3 regions of the Pseudarthrobacter sp. 05T312 genome follow, and region 1 is predicted to be linked to each of the others. Evidence: riboswitches for the same ligand, from Rfam matches in the RefSeq annotation. Region 1 holds a riboswitch; each other region holds the start of a gene.
The links. A riboswitch is a leader RNA that binds a small molecule or an ion and turns the genes downstream of it on or off. The one in region 1 is predicted to bind cyclic di-AMP.
Positions count from the first base shown of each region.

Region 2: it holds a riboswitch for cyclic di-AMP, as region 1 does, so the genes downstream of both, AC1DIP_RS08365 (LysM peptidoglycan-binding domain-containing protein) here and AC1DIP_RS18190 (aggregation-promoting factor C-terminal-like domain-containing protein) in region 1, are expected to answer to the same signal.
Region 3: it holds a riboswitch for cyclic di-AMP, as region 1 does, so the genes downstream of both, AC1DIP_RS12815 (NlpC/P60 family protein) here and AC1DIP_RS18190 (aggregation-promoting factor C-terminal-like domain-containing protein) in region 1, are expected to answer to the same signal.

Region 1 covers NZ_JBFTLY010000018.1:80,882-86,459, forward strand. Annotated here, with positions in the region: gene AC1DIP_RS18180 (glycosyltransferase family 39 protein) at 1-1,483, shown strand, start outside; gene AC1DIP_RS18185 (ArnT family glycosyltransferase) at 1,490-3,643, shown strand; cyclic di-AMP (ydaO/yuaA leader) riboswitch at 3,841-4,004, shown strand; gene AC1DIP_RS18190 (aggregation-promoting factor C-terminal-like domain-containing protein) at 4,010-4,720, shown strand; gene AC1DIP_RS18195 (VOC family protein) at 4,897-5,301, opposite strand; gene upp (uracil phosphoribosyltransferase) at 5,406-5,578, opposite strand, start outside.
Region 2 covers NZ_JBFTLY010000004.1:142,175-147,752, forward strand. Annotated here, with positions in the region: gene AC1DIP_RS08340 (glucose 1-dehydrogenase) at 1-41, shown strand, start outside; gene AC1DIP_RS08345 (DUF1810 family protein) at 98-544, opposite strand; gene AC1DIP_RS08350 (DNA alkylation repair protein) at 565-1,095, opposite strand; gene AC1DIP_RS08355 (TraR/DksA family transcriptional regulator) at 1,092-1,451, opposite strand; gene AC1DIP_RS08360 (aggregation-promoting factor C-terminal-like domain-containing protein) at 1,473-2,822, opposite strand; cyclic di-AMP (ydaO/yuaA leader) riboswitch at 3,074-3,244, shown strand; gene AC1DIP_RS08365 (LysM peptidoglycan-binding domain-containing protein) at 3,248-4,087, shown strand; gene AC1DIP_RS08370 (protein adenylyltransferase SelO) at 4,196-5,578, opposite strand, start outside.
Region 3 covers NZ_JBFTLY010000008.1:134,487-140,064, reverse strand. Annotated here, with positions in the region: gene serC (phosphoserine transaminase) at 1-631, opposite strand, end outside; gene AC1DIP_RS12825 (iron-dependent transcriptional repressor DtxR) at 926-1,627, shown strand; cyclic di-AMP (ydaO/yuaA leader) riboswitch at 1,776-1,976, shown strand; gene AC1DIP_RS12820 (peptidoglycan DD-metalloendopeptidase family protein) at 1,981-2,808, shown strand; cyclic di-AMP (ydaO/yuaA leader) riboswitch at 2,937-3,115, shown strand; gene AC1DIP_RS12815 (NlpC/P60 family protein) at 3,186-3,866, shown strand; gene AC1DIP_RS12810 (NlpC/P60 family protein) at 4,030-4,803, shown strand; gene AC1DIP_RS12805 (HNH endonuclease) at 5,075-5,575, shown strand.

The DNA.
Region 1 (5,578 bases):
GGGCGCCGTGATTGGCCTGGCGTTCCTCACCAAAATGCTGCAGGGGTTCCTGGTGGTACCGGCGCTGGCGCTGGCCTACCTGTGGGCGGCGCCGGCCCCGGTGGGACGCCGGGTGGTGCACCTGCTGGGCGCACTCGGCGGCATCGTTGTGGTGGCCGGCAGCTACGTTGCCTTGTTCCAGCTGACGCCCGCCGCTGCCCGGCCTTACATGGCCGGCTCCACCACCAACAGCTTCCTGGAACTGACCTTCGGCTACAACGGGCTGGCCCGCATCACTGGTTCGGGTGAAGGGATGCCCGGCGGCGGCGCAGGAGGAGCGGCCGGCGGACCAGGGGGCTTCGGCGGAGCGAACGGCGGATTCGGCGGAGCCGCCGGCCTGCTCCGGATGTTCGGGACCAGCTTTGGCGGCGAAGTGTCGTGGCTGTTGCCCGCGGCCCTGGTCCTGCTGGTGGCCGGCCTGTGGTTCACGCGGCGTGAAGCGCGCACCTCTAGTAGCCGGGCAGCACTGATCATGTGGGGCGGCTGGCTGCTGGTCACTGCCGGAGTCTTCAGCTTCATGAGCGGCATCGTCCACCCCTACTACTCCGTGGCGCTCGCCCCGGCGATCGCCGCCCTGGTTGGCATAGGTGCCGTGGAACTTTGGCGGGGCCGCGCCTACTGGCCGGCCCGGACGGTGCTGGCCGTGACGGTCCTGGGCACGTCCCTCTGGTCCGCCGTACTCCTGGGCCGGGACGCCGCGTGGCTCCCCTGGCTGCGCATCGCCGTGATCGTCCTCGGTGTCCTGGCAGCTGCCGGGATCCTGCTCCGCCTCGACGCACTGGGGGCCGGCGGACGGTTCCGGCGTGCAGGGGCGGCCGCCGTCGTCGCCGTATCCCTGCTCGCCGGCGGCCTCGGCACAACTGCCTGGACCCTGGCCACCGCGGCTTCCGCACACTCGGGCTCCATTCCGACGTCGGGGCCCGCAGGTTCGTCGGCAGGCGGCTTTGGGAACCGGGCCGCGAGGTTCCGCGGCGATCGCACCGACCGCACCGACGCGAACGCCGGAACTGACGGGGCCGCCTCCGGCGGTAACGGGTTCGACCCGGCGAACGGCTTTGACCCCGCGAATGGAATTGGTGGTTCAGCCGGTGGCCCCGGCGGTGAAGGTACCGCCGACGCCGCCGTGACCACGCTGCTCTCCTCCACCACCACGAAATGGTCCGCCATCGTCTCGGGTGCCAGCCAGGCAGCCAGCCTGGAATTGGCAACGAACACCAACGTCATCGCGCTGGGCGGCTGGAACGGCGGGGATCCGTACCCCACGCTCGCCGAGTTCCAGGACATGGTGTCCAGGGGCGAGATCGGATACTACATCCAGGGCGGCGGCATGGGCGGAGGCGGCATGGGCGGCCGCGGCGGCAACTCCGAGGTGGCCGCCTGGGTACAGGCGAACTTCCAGGCACAGACCGTGGGCAACTCCACCGTCTACCGCCTGGCGGAGTAGCACGCCATGGCCAGCCACTACCGGACCCCGCCGTACCCACGCACCGCGGCCGGCGTTGAGCGGCCCTCCGGGGCACGCGCAGCCGAAGACCGCGCAACCGAAGCACGCGCAGCCGAAGACCGGAAGGCCGGAGCCCGGACTTCCGGGGACGGCGGAACACAGTCCGGCCGGCTTCCACGGGATCCCCTGGCCCTCCGCCGGCACCTGGAACTGGCGGCGGTACTGGCAGGAACGGCCGTGCTGTACCTCTGGAACCTCGGCGCATCAGGCTGGGCCAACGCGTTCTATTCCGCCGCGGCCCAGGCGGGATCGCAGGACTGGACCGCGTGGTTCTTCGGTTCCTCGGACGCCGCCAACTCCATCACGGTGGACAAGCCGCCGGCCTCGTTGTGGATCATGGGGCTGTCCGTCCGGATCTTCGGTTTAAGCCCGTGGAGCATCCTGGTCCCGCAAGCGCTAATGGGGGTCGGGGCCGCCTGGCTGCTCCACCTTGCGGTGCGCCGGGCAGCGGCACACGCCACCGGTGACGCCGCCCTCGCCCACAGGGCCGGGTTGCTGGGCGCTGCCGTCCTCGCCCTCACGCCGGTTGCCACGCTGATGTTCCGGTTCAACAACCCGGACGCCCTGCTGGTGCTGCTCATGACTGCCGCCGCGTACGGGGTCCTCCGTGCAATCCAGGAGGGCCGGTTGCGCTGGCTCCTGCTGGCCGGCGTGTTCCTGGGCTTAGGCTTCCTGGCCAAGCAACTGCAGGTCCTGCTGGTGGTTCCCGGGTTCGCCGTGGCCTACCTGGTCGCGGCGCCGGGCAGGCTGGGCCGGCGCCTCCTGGGGCTGGCGGCGGCGGGGGCAGCGATGGTGGTTTCCGCGGGCTGGTGGCTCGCGGCCGTGGAGCTGACGCCTGCCGGCATGCGGCCCTACATTGGCGGGTCGCAGGACAACTCCATCCTGGAACTCACCCTTGGCTACAACGGGTTGGGGCGGCTGACGGGCGACGAGACGGGCAGCGTGGGCGGCGGCAACGGGTGGGGCGTCCCCGGCCTGTTCCGGATGTTCAACAGCGAGTTCGGGGGCCAGATAGCGTGGCTGCTTCCCTCCGCCCTGATCCTTGCGGCGGGCCTGCTGTGGGTGGGCCGGCGGGCACCGCGGACGGATCCGGTGCGTGCGTCGGTGGTGGCCTGGGGCTCGTGGGTCCTGGTGACGGGCCTGGTGTTCAGCTTCATGGCCGGCATCATCCACCCCTACTACGCTGTGGCGCTCGCGCCGGGAATTGCTGGGCTTACCGGCCTGGGCGCTGTCCTCCTGTGGCAGCACAGGCAGCAGCCGGCCGCTGCAATCCTGCTCGCGGCGGCGGTGGCAGCGGCCGCCCTGACGGCGTTTTCGCTGCTGGGCACCACATCGGCCTACGGTCCGTGGCTGCGCTGGCTGGTGCTGGCAGCAGGCCTGGCCGCGGCGGCCGGAGTGGGCCTCAACCGGTTCCTGGGCCGCCGCTCCCTGCAGCGGACGACGGCGGCGCTCGCCGTTGCTGCGTCGCTCGCCGGGCCGCTGGCCTACTCCGTCTCCACGGCGTCGGCGGCGCACAGCGGGGCAATCGTCAGCGCAGGACCCACGACAGGGTTCGGTGCGGGGCCGGGCGGCGCACCCGGTGGCGCCGGGGGCAACCGGAACGGATTCGGCCCCAGTGGCACGGGGAGCACGGGCAACGCAGCCCAAGGCACACCGGGACAAGGCACACGAGGACAAGGCTTCCGGCAGCAAGGCACCCAAGGCGGCACGGGGTTTGCCGGGAACCGCAGCGGAGGCATGGGCGGGCTCCTGGGTGCACCCACGCCGTCGGCCGACCTGGTCACCGCGCTCCAGGCCGGGGCGTCAAGCTACACCTGGGCCGCGGCCGTGGTGGGTTCCAACAACGCCGCCGGTTACCAACTGGCAACCGAACTTCCGGTCATGGCGGTGGGCGGCTTCAACGGCACCGACCCCTCCCCAACGCTGGCGCAGTTCCAGGAGCTGGTGTCCCAGGGAAGGATCCATTTCTTCATCGCGGGCGGAACCATGCGTTCCTCCAGCGGCTCGGATGAGGCAACCCGGATTACTGAGTGGGTGGCAGCCAATTTCCAGGCGCAGAGCATCGGCGGCACCACGGTGTACGCCCTGTCTGGCCAGTAGCGAAGCAGTCCGGCCCGGGCCGGAAGTCCCTGCGGGCCGGACTGCCTCAGGCCATCACTCCTCCGTTCGCGCTGCCGCAAACCGACGCGCTGGATCCGTGACTTCCGTTACCTAAACGTGACTTCCGCTTAATCTTCCTGTACCGTCGATTGGGTGCGGTCCCCGTTCGGACCGCATATCCCGGGTTGACGCCAAGCTCTGCCGCTTCCCCGGATTCCGATTGAGCAACGGCAGAGGCGGGGGACCCACCGTCCCGGGCAATAACTGCCCTTGGGGTTAAGCCAGTACGTGATTTTCATTCCGTACGGCCGGATGCCCTCATCCGAACCCGACAGCTAACTCCGCAGGTGTGAGAGGCGATCAATCATGTCCAAAAACACGGCAGAATCATGCCTGCACGCTAAACACAGGGCCAAGCAGCAGGCCAAGAAGACCACCCTCGGCCAGCGCGCCGCAGTTCTTGCGGCATCGTGCGCGGTGCTGGTCGGGGTAGGCGCGGCCGGACAGGCCACCAGCAGCATGGCCCCGGCATCGTCCACCCAGTCAAACACGGCAGCAGCTGACGCCCAAATGAGCATCGAGAAGAGCGAAATCCGCTCCAACCCGGTGGAGAGCCCCGCTCCCGCAGCCATCAGCGTAGCGCCGCAGGCGGCTGAACCGGCTCCGGCAGCAGCGCCCGCCGCTCCCGCACCGGCAGCCCCTGCGCCTGCTCCCGCACCGGCGCCCGCCCCTGCCCCCGCACCCGAGCCTGCACCCGCCGTCGCGGTCAACGATCCTGCGGGCGCCCAGGCCTACGCGGCCGGCCAACTGGCCACGTTCGGCTGGGGACCGGACCAGATGCAGTGCCTGCAGACCCTGTGGACCAAGGAATCCGACTGGACCACCACGGCCACCAATCCCAGCAGCGGGGCGTACGGAATCGTCCAATCCCTCCCGGCCGAGAAGATGGCCAGCTCCGGCGCGGACTACCTCACCAACTACCGCACCCAGATCAACTGGGGCCTGGATTACATCAAGAAGAGCTACCAGTCCCCCTGCGGCGCACTGAGCTTCCACCTGGCGCACAACTGGTACTAGGCACCACTCCCCTGCCGCAACGCGACGAAGCGGCACCTTCAGCTGAGCCTTTCCAGCATTGACGGCCGCCCGACGACGCGTCCCGGCCCCCGCCGTCGTACGCCTTGGAGTGGGGCCCGGCAGGAAATACCGCCTAGACTGCGGGCCGCATCCCGAGGGATGCGGCCCACAGTGGTTTAAGGTGCAGGGCTCTGCGCCGCGCCTGCCCCGGGGTTACGCCACGGGATGTACTGGACAGACCACCTGTTGCCGTCCGGATCGGCGAAATACACGAAGTGGCCCCAGTCCTGGACGTCCACGTCGCTGACATCCACGCCGTTGTTCTTCAGGAAGTCCTGAGCTGCCGTGATGTCGCTGACCACCAGCTGCAGGTTTGCGCCGGTGCCGGGAGGTGCGTCCGTCAGCCCCTCGCCAATGCAGATGGAGCAGGCCGAACCGGGCGGCGTAAGCTGCACGAAGCGGATGTCGTCCGAGGGCCGCTCGTCGTAGTCGGCGTTGAAGCCCACCTTGTTGACGTAGAAATCCTTGGCGCGGTCAACGTCGGAGACGGGGACAAAGGCAAGTTCGAGTTTCCAGTCCATCCGCACAGGCTAGCGGCGGCGCACCGGCCCGGAAAGGCCCAGCGCAAATGGGGCCGTCGAAAAAGGCCCTTGTCCCGACAGGTCGAGTCCTGAAAGGCGGGAGGCTACCCGGCGATGCCGTAGAGGCGGTCGCCGGCGTCGCCCAGTCCGGGAACGATGTAGGACTTCTCGTTGAGCTTCTCATCGATGGAGGCCAGGACGATGTGCACGTTGGCGTCGCCGAGTTCCTCCTCCAGCTTGGCCAGGCCCTCCGGAGCCGCGAGCAGGCAGATGCAAG
Region 2 (5,578 bases), on a different contig from region 1:
GCGAAACGCTCAACGTCAACGGCGGCAGCCCGACGCCGTAACCCCCCGGCCGCCTGGGCGGTGCGGCGCACACGCTGCCGCCGCACCGCCTCCGCGGTCAGTCCCCCGCGTCCAGGCCGGCCAGGAGTTCGTCGGTGGCCGGGTCCGGTTCTCCGTTGAAGAACTGGGCCAGGACGGTCTTGAACACTGTTTCTCCGGGCGCCGCCCGGAGAAACAGTGTCATGGAGGAGCGGAGCTTCTTGGCATCGATGCCACCGAAGATGTTTTCGGCGGACTGGTCGGCATGGTTCGCCAGGACCAGCGCGCACTCCAGCAGCCGTGGACCCAGCACCTCGTGGTCCAAGTACGCGCGCGCCTCCGCAAGGGACGAAATGGCATACCTGCGTGACGTGTCGCTCTGCCCCAGCCCGGCAAGCTGCGGGAAGACAAACCACATCCAATGCCCCGACTTAGTGCCCACCTGCAGCTCGCCCAGCGCCTGCTCATAGGTTCCGCCGGTGTTTTGCGCGGCAACAAAACGCTCAAGGTCAAACGGCTCATTCATGTGGATCTCCTCGGTGCGTTTCAAATGGACAAGTCTTCTTCAAGGGCGTCCGCTGCCGCCCGGAGCCCGGGGTCCGGATCTTCCCGCCACCGGGCCAGGACAACACCGGCCCGCTGCCGCTCACGCCCGCCCAGCCCCGCCAGCAGCGGGACCAGGACGTCGGAAAGCAGGGGCGCCGCCAGGTCCCCTGCCCGGGCGGAACGGAGGAACCCCTCCAGCCGGGTCAGGTCGGAATGCCGGAGCAGCCTTACCCGCGTCTGCAGCAGCACCACGGCGGCGAGGCGGCGCTCGAACACCGGCCGCGAACCGGGCCGCGGCTGTCCCCACAGGGCGGAGGCCAGCATGACGGTACCGTCGTGGTCCAGGTCCTTGAATTTCCGCAGCGCGTCACGGACCGTCCCCCGGACGGCCCCCACCGACGATCCATAGGAGGCCAGCTGCCCGCCCAGCCGGCTCCCGACGTCGTCGGCCCGGTACCAGGAGCCCTCATTCTGCAGCGTCCGGTCGACGAAGTCCGCCGCCGCCGACACCACCTCCGCGGTCCCGGTCATCGCCCGCGGCCGGACGAGGCGTGCAGGATGCAGAACGGCGTCCACGGCCGCGCTTCCAGGCGGCCCTCGGCAATAGGCTCCCCGCACACCGCGCAGGTACCATAGGTTCCCGCGGCCAGCCGCGCCAGGGCTTCCTCAATCTGTCCAAGCCCGGCCGAGCTTTGTTTCAGGAGCGCTGAAGCCTGGGAGAGTTCGAAGCCAATGGTGGCACCCTCGGGATCGTGCTCGTCATCCACATTGGAGTCCTGGCGCGCCGAATTTGCGGCTTCGATATCTGCCCGCAGCGCCGGCAGCAGTGCCAAGCGCCGCGCCCGCTCCTCTTCGAGCAGCGCGCGGAACCGTTCGAAATCAGGCATGGAAACAGCCTAACGCGTCAATCAGTACCAGTTCAGGGCCACAGAGTGGTTCCAGGCCGCGCACGGGGAACCATACCGGTCCTTGATGTAGCCAAGGCCCCAGTCGACCTGCGTGCGGTAGCTGGTGAGCCAGTCGCTGCCGGCACTGGCGTACTTGCCCGGCGGCAGCGCCTGGGCTATTCCATAGGCACCGGAGTAGGCGTTGGTGGCGGTGGTCAGCCAGCTGGACTCCTTGGTCCACAGCTGGGCCAGGCACAGGAACTGGTCCTGGCCCCACCCGAAGGCGGCCAGGCGCCCGGATGCGTAGCTTTTCGCTCCGGCCGGATCGTTCACCGCGCCGCCGGGAATGGAAGGAACGACGACGGCGGGCGGAACCGGCAGGGCCGGCGCTTCCGGGGCGGCCGGTCCGGGATCGACGGCGGGAAGCGGGGCCGGAACGGGTTGGACACCGCCGGGCTGGTCAGGACCCGCCGGGGCAGGGTTTGCTGCGGGCGCTGGCGCCTTCGGCTGCTGCGCCGCCGCGGCGGCAGCCCTGGCCGCCGCCTCCGCCTGCTGCCGTGCCTGCTCCTCCGCGGCGGCGCGCTTGGCCGCCTGGGCCGCCTCGTAGGCTGCCTGCGCCGCCTGGCCCTGGCGGTACTCACCCTCAAGGGCCGCCGTCGTGCCCTTCAGGGCTGCGAGCTGGGCTGTCAGTTCGCCGCCATGCCGCTGTCCCTCCGCGACTTGCCGGGCCAGCGAATCCTGGGCCGCGCGGGCGGAATCCAACGTTGCCTTCGCCTCCGCGGAAAGCCGCTCCTGCTCGCTCCTGGCAACCTTTTCCTGGTCGGCAAGGGCGGCGGCGGTCTTTTCCGCAGCCGCCGCCTTAGCGACCAGGGCCGCAGTCTTGTCCCCCACGAGCTTTACCAGGTTGAGTCCCTGGACACTGTTGGTTCCCAAGGCATCCAGCGCCACGAAGAACCCTGCGTTGGTTCCGCCGGTCTTGTAGGACTCGACTGCCAAGGCGCCGAGGTCTTTCCGGTACCGCGCCAACTCCGCGTTGACCTGGGCGGCCCGGCCGGACAGTGTTTCCAGGCGGGAAGAAGCTGCCTGCAGCCCGGCGGCGGCGGCAGCATACCCGGCCGCCGAGCGGACGGCCGCTTCCCCTGCCGCCGCAGACTTTGCCTCAAGGCCGGACAGCAGCCCGTTGATGGTGGTGATCTCCGCTGCCTTCGAAGCTTCCGAGGACTGGGCCGCCTGCACGTCTGCCCAAGAGGGGTACCCGCCGGGCGGAGGCGGGTCGTCGGCAGCGGCCGGAAGGACAACGGTGGCGGCCAGGGCAACAGCCACCAGGCTCCCGAGCAAAGGGAACCTGGCGGTGGTCACGAACAGGGGCATAGTCCCGAAGCTTACCGGCGGATTGGTGGGTCACACAGGAAGCCGTTTCCACATTGTTACCGTGAACGGCGGCGCTGGCATCAGCCGAGGTCAGACCGCAGGCAGGCTTATCGTCCACACGTTTGCGCAATTCGAGAGGGCAGCCTCGTATGTTATCTAAATGTGACAATCGGCGTGCACATGGGTTAGGGTCGTCAGGTGTCCCTCCCAGACGGGACATTCCCGTCAGTATGCCGAGCCCTGCCGCTGACCATGGGATCCAACCGCTCCAGTTGGCAGGGACGGGGGAACCAAGTTTCCACGGCCACATGTGGCCTAGGGGTTAAGTCGAAAGCGCCTCCCTCCATCGCGGGGCCGCTTCCGGCCGGGTATCTCCAGCCCGAACCCGACAGCTCACCCCGCAGGCATGGGAGAGGCGATCAACCGTGTCAAAAAATTCCATTCCAGCCCGTCACCGCGCGACTCCGGCCCGCTCCATTGTGCTCGAGGGCCTCGCCGTAACCGCCAAGTCGCAGGCCCGCTCACTGGGCCGCCCGGCGCTTGCTGTGGCAGCAGCGTCCGGCATTGCGTTCGGCGTCGGCGCCCCGGCGCACGCTGGTGTAACCGCACCGGACACCACTGAACAGACCAGCGTGCAGGCCACCGCCCCGGCACCGGCTGCAGCCCCTGCCGCTGCAGCAGGGAATGTCCACACCGTCGTTTCCGGCGACACCCTCGGCGCCATTGCCGCGGCGTACGGCGTCAACCTCAATGACGTCCTGTCCGCCAACGGCCTGGGCCTTTCCTCGGTCATTTACCCGGGCGACCAGATCCAGATTCCCGGCGCCGGCTACACCGCAGCGCCGGCACCGGCCCCTGCTGCAGCACCCGTGCAGGCGGCAGCCGCCACCGCACCGGCCAACACCGGCATGAACATGTCCTACGCCTCCGCCACGCCTGTAGCTTCCACTACCGGCTCGGGCACCGGAGCCGCGATCCTCGCCTCGGCCTACAGCCAGCTGGGCGTCCAGCAGGACTGCACCGCAATGGTTGAGAAGGCACTGCGCTCGGTCGGCAAGTCCGTAGGCGACCTGGCCCCCACCCAGTTCTTCCAGTACGGCACGGTGGTGGGCGCTCCCGCCCCCGGTGACCTGATCATCACCTCCGGCCACGTGGGCGTTTACGCAGGCAACGGCCAGGTTGTCAGCGGCGGCGTCAACGGCTTCGACACGGAGGTGCACTCCATCAGCTGGCTCGGCGGGTACTCCGCAGTGCGCGTAGCCTAGTCTTCGCCGGTCCGGCCCGCTTGGCGGTGCCGACCATTGTGGGAGGGTGGCAGCCGGGAAACCGGCTGCCACCCTCCTGCCGTTAAAGCACTCGACGGGCCGCCGCGGTCAGGTCCCGCAAAACGTCATGTAGCTGCCGAAGTCCTCAGGGGGCCCTTGAAGATAGCGTTCGAGGCCGGGCCGTTCATTGAAGGGGTCGCTGACAGCCGCCAGCAGTTGCTGCAACGGCCCCCGGTCCCCGCCGGTTGCTGCCGACAGCGCCTCCTCCACAAGGTGATTCCGGGGAATGTACGCGGGATTCACGCTGTCCATCAGCTCCGCGGCCGGCTTGAGCTCGTGCCACCGCACCAGCCAGGAATCGAGGGCGGCAAGGTCAGGGACCATGCCGCGCACGGGCCGGCGGTCCCCACGGGCGGCTTTACCCAGGTTGCGGAAGAACAGGGTGTAGTCCACGGGTCCGTCCTTGAGGATGTCGAGGACATCATCCACCAGGGCCCCGGCAACGCCGTTTTCATCGGCGCTGTCCAGGCCCAGCTTGGCCGTCATTCCGCGGGTCCAGGCCTTGCTGTACTGGCCCCGGAAACCGCCCAGGACCTCCACTGCCGGGGCCACGGCTTTCTCCGGGTCCTGGTCAATCAGCGGCAGCATGGCCTCGGCGAGCCTGGCCAGGTTCCATTCGGCCAGGACCGGCTGGTTGGCATAGGCATAGCGTCCGCCGACGTCGATGGAACTGTAGACGGCGGCGGGGTTGAAGGCGTCCATAAACGCGCAGGGCCCGTAATCGATGGTCTCCCCCGAGATGGTCATGTTGTCCGTATTCATGACCCCGTGCACGAAGCCGACGAGCATCCACCGGGCGATGAGCTCTGCCTGGGCGGAAACGACCGCGGCGAACAGCGCAAGGTAGGGGTTGGCGGCACCGGCCGCATGCGGGTAGTGCCTGCTGATGGCATGGTCCGCCAGGCGCTTCAGGAGGTCCATGTTTTCGGTTGCGCGCGCGTACTGGAAGCTGCCAACGCGCAGGTGGCTGCCCGCTACCCGCGCCAGGACGGCGCCGGGCAGCATATCATCGCGCCGGACCTGCCGCCCGGTGGCCACCACGGCGAGCGAACGGGTGGTGGGGATGCGCAGTGCATGCATGGCCTCACTGACAATGTATTCACGCAGCATGGGCCCGACGACGGCACGGCCATCCCCGGCGCGGGCGAAGGGCGTCCGCCCCGAGCCTTTGAGGTGGACGTCCAGGAGGCGGCCCCGCCGGTCAATGACCTCGCCCAACAGCAGGGCCCGCCCGTCACCGAGCAGCGGCGAGTACCCGCCAAACTGATGTCCGGCGTACGCCTGTGCCACAGGTGTAGCACCCGCTGGAACGTGGTTTCCCACCAAAAGCCGCACACCCTCGGGGCTGCGCAGGTACTGCGGGTCAAGGCCCAGGTCTGCTGCCAGTTTGTCATTCAGGACGAGAAGCTCCGGGCTGGGCGCTTCCTCGGC
Region 3 (5,578 bases), on a different contig from region 1:
ACAGGCCCAGCCAGAGGCCGCCGTCGGAGGCGAAGTTCTTCTGCGGGGCGAAGTAGTAGACGTCGCTTTGGGCAACGTCCACGTCCAGGCCGCCGGCCGCGGAGGTGGCGTCCACCAGGACCAGCGATCCCTCGTCGGCTCCGGAAACGCGCGTGACGGGGGCAGCCACACCGGTGGAGGTCTCGTTCTGGGGCCAGGCATAAACATCAACGCCGGCCTCGGCCTGGGCCGCCGGCCGCGTGCCCGGCTCGGACTTGATGATCGAGGACGCCTCCAGGAAGGGCGCCTTGTTGGTAGCGGCGGCGAACTTGGATCCGAACTCGCCGAAGGACAGGTGCTGGGCCTTCTTCTCCACGAGGCCGAAGCTGGCGACGTCCCAGAAAGCGGTGGAGCCGCCCACTCCGAGGACCACTTCATAGCCCTCCGGGGCGCGGAAGAACTGGCTCAGCCCTTCGCGGACAGATCCCACCAGGTTTTTGACCGGCGCCTGCCGGTGCGAGGTGCCGAGGATGGTCTTGGACGCTGCTGCCAGCGCATCGATCTGTTCCTGGCGGACCTTGGACGGGCCGGCGCCGAACCGCCCATCCTTCGGCAGGAGGTCGGCGGGGATCGTGATGCTGGTGTCGCTCACAGGTGCTCCAATTCGGCGGGGACGAAAGTTTGGTCCGGACGGGCGGGTCATGGCTCGGCCGGCAGCAGGCGATGGCTGCGCAGCGGGCCTTCACCATTCTGCCTGAATGGCAGGGGCGGCGGGAGCCGGCGGGCCCAAAGTCCAGACATTGAGACGGGCCGCCCGTGCGGTACCGCAGGAAGCGCGGCTATTCGGACAAACTCAAAATAGGCTAAGCTGGCCCCCGAACTACCTCGCGGGAAGAGGCGATACGGTGGGACAACGCAAGGTACTGCGCTCGAGGAGCTGAGCTGGATGACGGATCTGATCGACACTACGGAGATGTACCTCAGGACCATCCTGGAGCTTGAGGAAGAAAACATCGTCGCCCTCCGGGCCCGTATTGCCGAGCGCCTGCGCCACTCCGGTCCTACCGTGTCCCAGACCATCGGCAGGATGGAGCGCGACGGGCTCGTGGTCGTCTCCGGTGACCGGCACCTGGAACTTACGGACACCGGCCGCAAGCGGGCCACCGAGGTCATGCGCAAGCACCGGCTGGCCGAACGCCTGCTGGCCGACGTCATCGGCCTGGACTGGGCCTACGTGCATGACGAAGCCTGCCGCTGGGAACATGTCATGAGCGAGCGGGTTGAGCGGCGCATTTACGAGATGCTGGACCACCCCACCGAATCGCCCTACGGCAACCCCATCCCCGGGCTCGCCGCTTTGGGTGGACAGCCTGCCCGCGGTGGCGCCGACGGGGCCATCAGCCTGGTCGAGGCCATGAAGGGCTATGCTCCGGCCTCTGTTGTCACCATCAGCCGGCTCGCTGAACCAATCCAGGTGGAACCGGAACTGCTGGCGCAACTTGACGAAGGCGGAATCCGGCCCGGTGCCGCCGTGGCGCTGGAACGCGTGGGTGATTACATCTCCGTGCGGGTCTCTGGCATCGAGGGCGCACTGGAGCTGCCGCCCGAGGTCGCCGCCCACGTTTTCGTTGCCGTGGCCCAGGCCTGACGCCCGGCCTTGTACCCCGACGAGGCACTTCCAAGCAAAGATAACGGAATTGTTACCTAGGGTCTTAAGGCCCTATAGTGGAACCATTCGTTGATACTTAAGCGTTACCCGATCCGGAGCCGAGCTCTGCCAGCGGATCGGGTGCACGAGTTGTTACTGGCAGAGGCGGGGGAACCACAAGCGGCAGCGGGGGACTGCCTTGGGGTGAAGTCCGTCAGCAGCAAGCCTCTCCAGTGAAGGATTCTTCCGGGAATACCCCTGTGCAGAAGCTTGCCGTGACGGGCCGGGTCCTTGATCTCTCTGACCCGAATCCGACAGCTAACTCCGCAGGCTTTTCCAGAGAGGAACCCTTCTTGACCACGCAGACCTCCAGGGGGCGCCGCCGCGCAGCCAGCCCCCCTTCGGCACCCCGGGTTGTCGAAGACGCAGCAGCGGAGCGCCCCCGCGATCTGCATCGCGACGCGCGCCGCCGCCGGGGGCCCCTGCGGCAGGTAACGGAATTCGCCGCCGCAAGCGGGATCGGCCAGAAGGCCGGAATCGCCCTGGCCGCCACCGGCCTGGTGCTGACGGTCACAGTGCCCGCCACCAGCCCGGTCATGGCCACTGATGCGTCCGGCAACGCGCCCCTGGCGGCATCCTCCGTCAGTCCGCAGCCGCAGATTTCCGCCGATATTGGCGCCCAGATCGACTTCAGCCGCTCGGCCGTGGTGACCCAGGCTGACCCCGACGGGAAGCTCAAGCAGCTCCTGAGCGCCCAGTCAGCGGGCTCGGTCACCCGGGCCGCGTCGGCCGGCACCCTGGCTGCACCACTTGCCACCCTCACCACCGCCTCACCGTTCGGATACCGGGTGAGCCCGATTACCGGCGGCTCCGGCGACTTCCACCGAGGCCAGGACTTCGTGGCGCAATGCGGGACGTCCGTCCTGGCCGCTGCGACCGGCACCGTTACCTTCGCGGGCTGGCACCAGTTCGGCGGCGGAAACCGGGTGGTCATCGACCATGGCAACGGGCTGGAAACCACGTACAACCACCTGTCGTCCTTCAACGTCAAGGTGGGCCAGACGGTCTCCCGTGGAGAAGTCGTGGCACTCAGCGGCACTACGGGTGCCTCCACCGGCTGCCACCTGCACTTCGAGGTGCAGGTCAACGGCGAAGTGGTCGATCCCATGGGCTGGCTGTAACCGAATGATTGCTCACTCTCAGATCGCAGTGACCTGCCGTGACCTGAATGTGACATTGAAACAAAACTGCTGTACCGTCTAACTCGCGTCAACTTTTCCGAAGTTGACGCTCTTGAGTGGATTGCCTAACTCTGCCACCGCTCAAGGTCCGTTCGCATTTCATCGTCTGGCAGGGGCGGGGGAACCAATTTTGGCCTTCTCTCCAGAAGGCCTTGGGGTTAAGTCACGAGCTTCCCAGGAAGCAGTGTGGCCGGGTGACTCCCATCCGAATCCGACAGCTCACCTCGCAGGCATTGGGAGAGGCTACCTTCGTGTCTTCACGCCATCATTCTGCGCGCCACCGTGCGCAAACGGTTCGCACCAGCCCCTTGGACGCCGTGTCCAGGGCCGTGAGTGCAAATGCCGGGACCGTAGGCCGCCAGGCTGCCGTAGTGGCAGCCGCATCGGGCCTCATCCTGAGCATGGGCCTGCCGGCAAACGCAGCTGACACCACCGCCGGTGTCTCTGCATCCACCGAATCCGGCTCGGCACAGACTGCACTGGCCGTCACCGCTGCCCCCACGGCGACGGTTTCCTTCGAGCGCCCGGTCGTCAAGACCACCGCCGCTCCGAAGGTCGAAGCGGTGCGTCCCCAGTCCACCGCACCAGCCGAGCGCGCCGCCACCGCGACCGCAGGCCAGGACGCCGCTCCCGCCGCCAAGGCCGCCGAGACTGTGTCCGCCGCAACCTCCGGCATTGCAGCCATCGCCTACACCGGCATCGGCCACGCCTACGTGTGGGGCGGCACCAGCCCGGTCACCGGCTGGGACTGCTCCGGGTTCGTCCAGTGGGTCTACGCGCAGGCCGGGATCAGCATCCCCCGCACCAACGCGTGGAGCATCATGACCCCCACCTCCACCCCGCAGCCGGGCGACCTCGTTGTCCAGAATGGTGGCGCGCACGTAGGCATCTACGTCGGCAACGGCATGATGATCAGCGCGCTTAACCCCTCCCAGGGCACGCTGCTGCACTCGCCCGCAGCCACCGGTACCTCTTCGTACTACCACCTCAACAAGTAGTTCTTGGGCTTAGCGCTCCAAGGGCTATTTCTTTGCCCACAGCTTTTCCGCTAGAAACCAGATCCCCGTTCGGGATGCGCCGGCGTACCCCCAAGATGCCGGCGCGTCCAGCCCCCTTTGCCTGCCTACACGCGGTCCGAAGGAAAAACGAAAGAGAGAACTCATGACGACTCGTGCTACCGCACGGCACCGCGCCGAGGTCACCAAAACCAACTCGATCGCCATCATTGCCAAAGCTGTCAGCGACAACGCCGGTGGCATGGGCCGCCAGGCTGCTGTTATCGCTGCGGCTTCCGGCCTGGTCCTGACCAGCGGCCTCGCAGCCAACGCTGCCGACGCCAACGTCAAGCGCGATTCCGCTCCGGCGTCCCAGCTGGAAGTCGAATCCGCCGTCGACGCCCCGATTTCCGCAGCTTCCACCATTGCCATCAGCTACGAGAAGCCTGCCGTCACCACCACGCCGGCTCCCGTCGCAGAGCCTGAGCCCCAGGTCCAGGTGCAGGAAGCTGCTCCCGCTCCGGTGGCGCAGCCTGTTGCTGCTCCCAAGGCCACGGCCAAGGTTGTTACGGCCTCTGCTCCCACCGCTCCCGCCCCCCAGGTTTCCGCAAGCGGGAAGGGTGCAGCCATCCTCTCCGCCGCTTACGCCCAGCTCGGCGTGCACCAGGACTGCACCATGCTGGTGACCAACGCACTGGCCGCCGTCGGCATCCACTTCCACGACTGGCCGGCAGGCTACCTGTCGCTGGGTGACACCGTGCCCATGTCGCAGGCCCAGCCCGGCGACCTGCTGTACTACGCCGACGGTGGCGGCGGCATGGCCCACATCGCCGTTTACGCCGGTAACGGCATGGCCGTCCACGGCGGCTTCAACGGCAACGACACCGTGGTCTTCAGCGCCAATGTTGGCTCCGGACCGGTAGCCATCCGCGTACGTTAGGCATTCCCGTGCCGGCCTGAACCAGCGCCGGCCAGTGTACTGCTTGCCAAAGGACCCCCGCCAGCAAGGCGGGGGTCCTTTGCGCTTACTGGGGTTGCCGCCGCAGTCCCCGCCTTTTCCCTGTCCCGGGGACGGAATGGGCCTCCGGGGCGGCGATTACCTGATTTTGCACTTCTTTGTTTACTCTTGTGATGTCGATCCATAGCCCGGACATGCCGAGGGCAGCCGGCCCTCGTGCCCCTGACGGGTGCGGCCGTGAAGAGGTAAGTGCATGCGCACTCTCGTTCTGAATGCTGGATATGAACCGCTGGCGGTTATCACTTTCCGCCGGGCGCTGGTGCTTGTGCTCACGGGCAAGGCAAGCGTGGTTGCCGAGGGGGACGACCCGGTGGTGGGACCCACCGACGTCCTGGGCCGCCCGTCCGTGATCCTCCTCAACCGTTACATCCGGCCCCGGTACAACCACTCAACGGCAGTCAGCCGCAGGGGCGTACTCCGGCGGGACGGCCACAAATGTGCGTACTGCGGCAAGGCCGCGCACACAATCGACCACGTTCACCCAAAGTCGCGTGGGGGTGCCGATTCCTGGGAGAACCTGGTGGCCGCCTGCCTGCGGTGCAACAACGTCAAGGGTGACCACACTCCCGCCGAGATGGGGTGGACCCTTCGGTTTGTCCCCGAGCCCCCCCACGGGACGATCTGGCAGATCAAGGAACTGGAGAAGCCGACCCCCGCATGGGATCCCTTCCTGCTGCCGGAGCGCGCTGCCTGACTG